2 regions of the Oleidesulfovibrio alaskensis DSM 16109 genome follow, and region 1 is predicted to be linked to the other one. Evidence: predicted binding sites of a transcription regulator. Region 1 holds the regulator's gene; the other holds the start of a gene.

The links. Region 1 encodes sigma-54, which starts transcription at its own class of promoters, with help from an activator protein. Its sites were predicted from a motif close to CTGGCACGGNNNNTGCTT; they were not measured.
Region 2: the regulator sigma-54 is predicted to act here: its motif matches at 1,566-1,583, upstream of H586_RS0107195 (phosphocholine cytidylyltransferase family protein).

What each region holds. Positions count from the first base shown of each region.
Region 1 is NZ_AXWQ01000015.1:95,090-99,127, forward strand. It holds gene H586_RS0110360 (PTS sugar transporter subunit IIB) at 1-5, opposite strand, end outside; gene H586_RS0110365 (PTS sugar transporter subunit IIA) at 11-451, opposite strand; gene rapZ (RNase adapter RapZ) at 491-1,375, opposite strand; gene H586_RS0110375 (PTS sugar transporter subunit IIA) at 1,437-1,886, opposite strand; gene hpf (ribosome hibernation-promoting factor, HPF/YfiA family) at 1,890-2,432, opposite strand; gene rpoN (RNA polymerase factor sigma-54) at 2,483-3,907, opposite strand.
Region 2 is NZ_AXWQ01000007.1:104,508-108,545, reverse strand. It holds gene H586_RS18545 (CDP-glycerol glycerophosphotransferase family protein) at 1-797, opposite strand, end outside; gene H586_RS0107195 (phosphocholine cytidylyltransferase family protein) at 837-1,511, opposite strand; gene H586_RS18540 (putative quinol monooxygenase) at 1,785-2,081, shown strand; gene corA (magnesium/cobalt transporter CorA) at 2,195-3,259, opposite strand; gene H586_RS0107180 (glycerophosphodiester phosphodiesterase) at 3,400-4,038, opposite strand, start outside.

The DNA.
Region 1 (4,038 bases):
CACATATACTCTATTTGCCTCGCGCTTTACGGCGCAGAACCTCGCCGGCCACAACGATGCCGTTGCCGCCGGACTCTTTGGCTTCCAGTGCCAGATTCTGCAACTCCATGGTACGGCTGGAAAAAACTTTAAGCAGCATAGGCAGGTTGATTCCGGTGACAACCTCTATGTCCGCACTGCTGAGCAAAGAAAGGCTGAGGTTTGTGGGCGTGCCGCCGAACATATCGGTGAGCACGATAACCCCTTTGCCTTTATCCAGCTTGCGGACTGCTTCTTTCAGCCGGTCGATTGTTTCTCCCACCTGCAGTGTGCCGTCAACACTCACCGACGTGCAGTCGGTCAGCGGGCCGAGAATAAATTCGGCAGCGCGCAGCAACGCAGCACCGTAGTCCGCGTGCGTGACAAGTACAATGCCCACTACGGGCTCTTCCACGGTTGGTTCAGAAGACATATTTTCTGCTTTGCACATTTGGTTATGGTGGAAAAAAAATCAGCCCAGATCGATATGCCGGTGTTCCAAGGATACTGCATAATCGGACTTTTTCAAAGCGTCCCGCAACGCTTCGGCTGTGGAAACAGACCGGTGTCTGCCGCCGGTACAGCCGATGGCCAGCGTTATCCGGTAGCGGCCTTCCGCCTCATACTGAGGAAGCAGGAAGAGAAGAAAGTCTAAAAAACGTTTAAAGAAAGTCTTGCCTTGCTCGCAACCCAGAACAAACTGCTGTATTTCAGGGTCTTTACCTGAAAGCGCCTTTAATTTTGCGTCGAAGTACGGATTGGGCAGAAAGCGCAGGTCGAAAACCATGTCGGCGTCGGAAGGGACACCGTATTTGAACCCGAAGGTAATCAGGTTGACGCGCAGACTTCTCAAGCTGCCTCCAAGCGAACTCCATTTTTTTTGCACAATGCGCCGCAGGTCGTGAATGGAGAATTCTGAGGTATCGAGAATAAGGTCTGCACGTTCACGCACCGGAGCCAGCAGATTCCGTTCATGTTCAACGGCGGCCTCCAGCCCCAGGTCGCCGCCTTCCAGAGGATGAGGTCTGCGTGTGGTGGCAAAACGCCGTACCAGAGTATCACTGTCGGCTTCCAGATAGATGATGCGGGGAGAAACCCCCATCTTTTCCAGCCGCATAAGCGCGCCTTCGAATTCATCCAGAAAATCGAACTGGCGCAGGTCCATGCCCAGCACCACGCCGCGGTAGCGCCCCATGGCATCACGTGCAAGATGTTCCAACAGGTCGGCCACTACCCCCACCGGCAGCCCGTCTATGGTAAAAAAGCGCAAGTCCTCGAATACATTGAGCACCGTGCTTTTGCCCGCGCCGGAAAGTCCTGTGACTATAAGAACCGGCAGACTTTCACTCTTTTTCACGGCGCAACCCCTTTTCCTACCTTTTAGACAGAGCGGCACCACCGGCGTCCGCCCCTTTCCGTTACGCCTTCTGCAAAAGCTCCCACAAGGTATCTTCCGAATCTGCCTGAGCAAATTCAGCTCTGAATTCTTTGTCTTTCAGCAGACGCGAAATCTGTGCGAGAATGCGCAGATGCATGCCGGCCACCTGTTCTGGAGCAAGAACAAGAAAGAATACGTTACACAGCTTGTAATCAAGCGCTTCAAAATCAAGCCCTTCAGAACTGCGACCGACCACCAGCACGATGTGGTCAAGCCCCTCCACCTTGCCGTGCGGTATGGCTATGCCGTCACCGATGCCGGTTGTTCCCAGATTTTCACGGTCCTGCAGAATGCGGACCACGGTATTCTGATCCAGTTCCGGATATTTTTGGATGACCGGTTTCACAAGTTCCGCCAGCACCTCAGTTTTGGTGCTGGCGGAAAGCTCATGAATTATGAGGTCTTTATCCAGGTATTCACCCAGTTTCATTTTTTAGAATCCCGGATCGATCAGCCCGAAGTCTCCGTCCTTGCGACGGTAGATGACATTCACGCGGTTGTTCTGCGCGTTTTTGAAAACGAGAAACTCGTAATCCAGCGCCTCAAGCTGCATGGCTGCTTCATCAATATGCATGGGTTTGGGATCAATCTCATCAGTTTCAATGATGGTGCGCTCGCGCACGCCGTCATTGTCTTTGTAATTGAACACATCCATACGCACGCTGTCATCACTGCTGGAACGGCGCCGATCCTTAGTCTTTTCTGCGTGTTTCTTGACCTGTGCTTCCAGCTTATCCAGCACAAGATCAATAGTGGCATACATATCCTCGCTCTGCTCCACTGCAGAGAGATTCAACCCCTCGCCCGTGCATTGTACTTCCGCCTTGTGCCGGAATTTATCAACGCTCAACAGAACCTGTAACTCAAGGTTTTCTGACTTATTCAAAAAGCGTCCGAGCTTTTCAAAACGGCGGTTGGCATACTTTTTCAAGTGATCGGAAGGCTCGAAGTTCTTGAAAGTGAAAGCGATGTTCATAAAAACCTCCAGAGATTCAGTTCAGGCATTTCTGCCGGAAATCCTTTGGCCTAAAATACAGCTTTTCGTTTCGAAGAAGAAGGGATTCCCATAGCTGTACGATACTTCGCCACGGTTCTTCGAGCAATATTGACTTGCAACTTTTCTTTAAGAATTTCTCCGATCTTTTCGTCACTGAGCGGTTCTTTAGGATTTTCTTCAGAAATCAGGTTCTTTATCAGCGCTTTCACACTTTCAGAACCTACCTCTGTTCCGTCATTTAACGCCAGTGCACTGTTAAAGAAATACTTAAGCTCCACAATACCATGGGGGGTAGCCACATACTTATTTGTTGTAATACGGCTGACGGTTGATTCGTGCATTCCTATATCGTCCGCTATATCCTTGAGAATAAGCGGGCGAAGCCGGGATACGCCTTCCTCGAAAAAACCCCTCTGATATTTAATAATGCTCTCAACTACTTTGTACAGGGTTCGCTGCCGTTGATAAAGGCTTTTTATAAGCCACGAGGCGGAGCGCATTTTTTCCTGCACGTAGTCCTTTTCTTTATCAGTGGAGCCCTTGACGCCTTCTTTATAAAATTCACTCAGCTGGAGATGTGGCAGGCCGTCTTCGTTCAGCAGGATGATAAAATCATCCTCGCTTTTATACACGTAGACATCGGGGCTGACATACGCGGGCTGTTCGTTACCGAAACGGGAGCCCGGCATGGGGTCAAGAGTCTGGATAAGGTCAAGATATTCTTTAAGGTCGTCCATTCCCAGACGATATTTTCTGAGAAGAGGCTTGTACCGTCGTTTTTCCAGGTCTTCCAGATGATCGCGGATCAGCTCGACAAGCACAGGGTCGCGGTCGTATCCAAGCACTTCGACCTGAACCAGAAGGCATTCCTGCGGAGTACGCGCCGCTATGCCCACGGGATCAAGCCGCTGCAGCAGGTGCAGCGTTTCTTCCACCTCTGCCGTACCGGCACCGGCCATTTCCGCCACGTTTTCCACCGTCGCCTGCAGATAGCCCGCAGGCGAAAGGTTGCCGATTATGACCTCTGCTATGTCCAGCTGTTTTTCCGTGGCGGAAGACAAGCGCAGCTGCCAGCTGAGATGCCCTTCCAGCGTGGGGCTGGATGAAAAACGAGCCTCAAAGGCGGTCATCTCTTCCGGCACTTCCGCGTCGCGTCCGCCTGCCTGTTTGCCGGTACTGGCAAAATCGCCAAGATAGTTTTCCCAGTCGGCATTCTTTACCAATTCCTGACGGAAAGGGTCGGCTTCTTCTGCTCTCGGGGCTCTCTCTTCAGCCTGAGAGACTGGGCGCTCTTCCTGTGTTTCTTCAAGAAACGGGTTTTCCAGCAGTTCCTGCTGAACGGTTTCAACGAGCTCGACGCGTGAAAGCTGCAACAGTTTGATCGCCTGCTGAAGCTGGGGCGTCATCACAAGCTGCTGAGCGAGTTTAAGCTGCTGTCGTAACTCTAAAGCCATTGTTCAACCGAATCCTTAAGATTATAAAAGCTGAATATATTTTGTTTTTATTGCTCAGGGAATATCAAATCCCTGATGCCGGAGACAGCGGAAACGTATATTCCGTGCTGTTATCCAAAAATCATTCCAAA
Region 2 (4,038 bases), on a different contig from region 1:
TGCCGGGGCACGGGTACGTTCACATACGGGTGAAACTTGAAGAAGAACGCGATTTTCTGACGGCGGCAGAAAATATCCAGCCGCTCAAGATCAAGCGCACCGTTTTCAAAAGCGTCCCCGCCGGTATCGCGGAAGGTCGGCATGTAAAACACCGTTTTAAACCCCGCCCCGCGAAACCGCTCCATGGCGTCGTATGCTTCCCTGTCCACGCCCAGCATATCTATGGCATCAGGCGTGCGGAACAGCATGTCGTTGCGCGGATACCCGGTCTCCCATATTTCATCACATGCAAAAGCCCGCCCCAGCCCCGTTCCGGTGACAAAGGGCGACGTGGAGACAACCGCATCGTATCCCGAATAGCCCGCACGCAGCATCTGCCGTTTTTCCGCATCCATGTTCACGGCAGATTCCGCTTCCGGCATGCCTATCAGCTTCAGCGGAATACCATGCCACAACTGCAGTATCTGCGCGCCGGAAAGCAGAAAACGCGCCGGTGTCTCCATACGCCACCAGAAATCATCGCAGACCACTGCCTTTGCCCGCGGCAACATGGCTATGGCCTCTTCCGACGGAAACATGAGACACGGCAGTCCGGCGTCACGCAGCATGTCATAGTCATCGGCATGATGGGTAAGAAAGACCGAAGAAAACGGCTGCTCTGTCTGCACGCAGTGGCGGAACAGATATTTGGTATTGTCCATGAAGCGCCCGCCTATGCGCCCGATGAACACTGCAAGATTTTCCTTGGGTGCACGCTGCGATAGCGCCGTAAACAGGCTGCCGATATCGGTTCCCATCTGTTTCCCCGCAATTACGCGTCAGTTACGGGCAGAACGTCACGCACCTTCGTTAAAAAGACGGCGCGCCTCGTCCAGATCCCCTTTAAAGTCCACCTCAATGCACCGGTAATCGGAAATATCAACGGCCCGGTAAGGCGTTTTTTCCACCAGCATTTCCAGCGCCCGTTCAAAGTAATCGTCGGGGCGGCAGGATTCCAGCGCCGCAACCAGATCGGGCAGGCTTCCGCGCGAAACAAGATTAAGTCCCACGGCCTCACCTTCCGGATTCTCGACCTGCTTTGAAATGGCGGTTATGAAGCCTGCGGCATCCGTGCGGTACTTCACTTCCTCTTCTCCGCATTTTTTGCGGTCCACCGCCACGGCATTGCCCCCGGCCTGCATCAGACGCAGCGCCACCTCGGGGTCAAAAACCACATCACCGTTGGCCCACAGAATATCATCGTCCAGATCTTCTATGCCCGCAAGCAGACTCTTGGAAGTGTTGGTGATGTAAAACACCGGATTGTAGCGGAAGCACACATTGGGAAATTCTTCCATGAGCAGCGACTTTTTAAAGCCCACGACCACATGCACTTCTCTGATGCCTATCTCGCGCAGAATGCGTATCTGTCTGCCCAGAATGCACTCGCCCGAAGGCAGACGGGACAACGATTTGGGAAACGGTCTGCCAAGACGGCTTCCGACGCCGGCGGCAAGGATGACTGCTTTCATGTCATACGCCCCTGTGGCTAAAGGTAAGAAAAACGGCCCGGCCTGCGCAGAACCAAGCAAGTTGCATGCCACGTCCGGGCACAGTCTGCCCGGCACGGCCTGACACAGCCTGAAACTGCCAGAAACTGCCGGACGCTGCCCGCCGTGCGGCCCGTGACTGACTGACCGGCATCTGATATACAACCGGCAGGCGGGAGTCGCTGTCAAAACCCCGTCAGACCTCATACACCGGCCGCGGGCGGCTTGTTCCGCAGCGCGGCAGCAAGGAGCATCATGATAACCGTCACCGTACACATACCCGTCAAACCGCAGCATGCGGCGGACTTCATCAGCCATATGCATGCGCTGGCACCGGTGGTACGCGCCGAACAGGGCTGTCTGACGTACAACCTGTACACCGACCCGTACCGGCCTGATATGCTTTTCATGTACGAAGAATGGCAGGACATGGATGCGCTGCGCGCCCACCTTGAACAGCCCCACATGAACGAGCACCGCCGCACCACAAAAGACTGGCTTGCCGGCGATGTAACCCTGCACACAACCCGGAGCACTCCGGTAACGCTGTAGCCGGCGCGGCGCCTTCAGGCGGCAGTCTGCCTGCCGGAGCGGTTCCGGCAGACTGCGTCCGTGCTGTCTCCGCCACTGTCATGCACCGCGGCGGCATGCCGCGGCGTGCAGTGTCACAGCCAGCGGCGCCAGCGGAAATACACCAGCATGCCCCCCGCGACAGCCACCATGACGCCCAGCAGCACAAAATAGGCATACTCCACGTGCAGTTCGGGCATCACGTCAAAGTTCATTCCGTACACACCGGCAAGAAACGACAGCGGAATGAATACCGTGGAAAAAATGGTCAGAAACTTCATGATGTCGTTCAGTCTGTTGCCCACCGCCATGTTATAACTGTTCTGATGGTCGTTCAGCAGTTCGCGGTACACCTCCACGGCATCGGCGGTCATCTCGGCCATATCGGCAAGGTCGCGCAGAAAAGGCTGAATGCCCTCGCCCACAAGGCCGTTTTCCACCCGCGCCATGCGCAACGCGATTTCCCTCGCGGGGCGCACCGCCTTGCGTATGTAGGCCATCTCGCGGCGATAATGCGTTATCTCCTGCAGCAGTTCAGGCGTGGGGTCTTCAAAAATTTCGTCGTCCAGCTCTTCTATGCGCTCGCCCAGTGCCTCAATGGTTTTCAGATACCCCTCAAACACGCAATCCAGCAGCGCGTACAGCAGATAATCCGGCCCGTACCGCCGCAGTCTTCCTGTCTGCCCTTTCAACCGCTCGCGCACCGGCTCAAAAACCATTCCCGGACGTTCCTGAAAAGTAAGCAGACAGCCGTCGCTGAGCACGGCACTCAACTGGTCTGTCGTCACTGCCGAACGGTCCTGACTGAGTGAAGGCATTTTGATGGAAACAAAGACAATGCCGGGAAACTCTTCAAGCTTGGGGCGCTGACCTGTGTTCATGATGTCTTCAAGCACCAGCGCCGGTATGCCGAACAGCCCGCCCAGCGTTTCCATCAGTCCGGCATCGTGCACGCCGTCCACGTTGCACCACAGCACGGTATCGGGCCGCGTACGGCCGGCAAGCTGACCGGGGTGCTGCACAAAATCGTCGCGTGCCATGTCCGCATCGTATTCGATGACACGCAGACGCGGCGTATCTATTTTCTGTCTGCCTACAAAAACCAGAGCACCCGGCGGACGCCCCGCCCTTGTGTCCATCTTTTTCAGAAAACGGGCCATGATTCCTCCGTGGCAGGGCCGCCGGTGTTCACCGTGCGGGTGTGCCTGCGCCTGTGCCCTTCAGCATACACAACGATGCAGAAAAAAACAGTCCGCGCGGAAAACCGCGCGGACTGAGCACTCTCTGTTCTGCAGTACCGCTAACCCCGCCCGTCCGGCACCAGCCGCTGGGGCATGTCCGTGATGATGCAGCGCGCTCCGGCATCATGAAAACCGCGGGCTGCGGCGGCGTCATTCACCGTCCACACATTGACGGTTATGCCCAGCGCCGCCAGCTCGCGCACCAGCCCGGCATCGGTTACCGTATGGTCGGGATGGTACGACTGCGCCCCTATTCCCCGCAGGTATCCGGCTATGCCGCTGGCAGTGCCGTCCGCCGGGTGGGTTTCTTCTGGCGTTGCGCCTTCGCTCAGCAGCGCCAGAGGCACCTCGGGCCACTGGCGGCGGACTTCGCGCAGATACTCATGGCTGAACGAAGACAGCAGCACCAGTCCGGCGCAGTCTTCGGCCTGTATGATGTCAAGCACCTCTGTGATGATGCGCATGTCACCCGGGGAATGCACCTGTTCCTTTATCTCTATGTTGACGGGAAAACTATGTTCACGGGTGAAGCGCAGTGCTTCCGCCAGCGAGGGCACGGGCTGTCCTTCCATGGCTGCCAGCGCTCCGCGGGTCACTTCGCCCGACGCCACCGTACCGAAAGGATCCTTGCGGCCGAACCAGCTGCCCGCGTCAAGACTGCGCAGCTGCGCAAAATCATGCAGCGCCGTTTGCAGCAC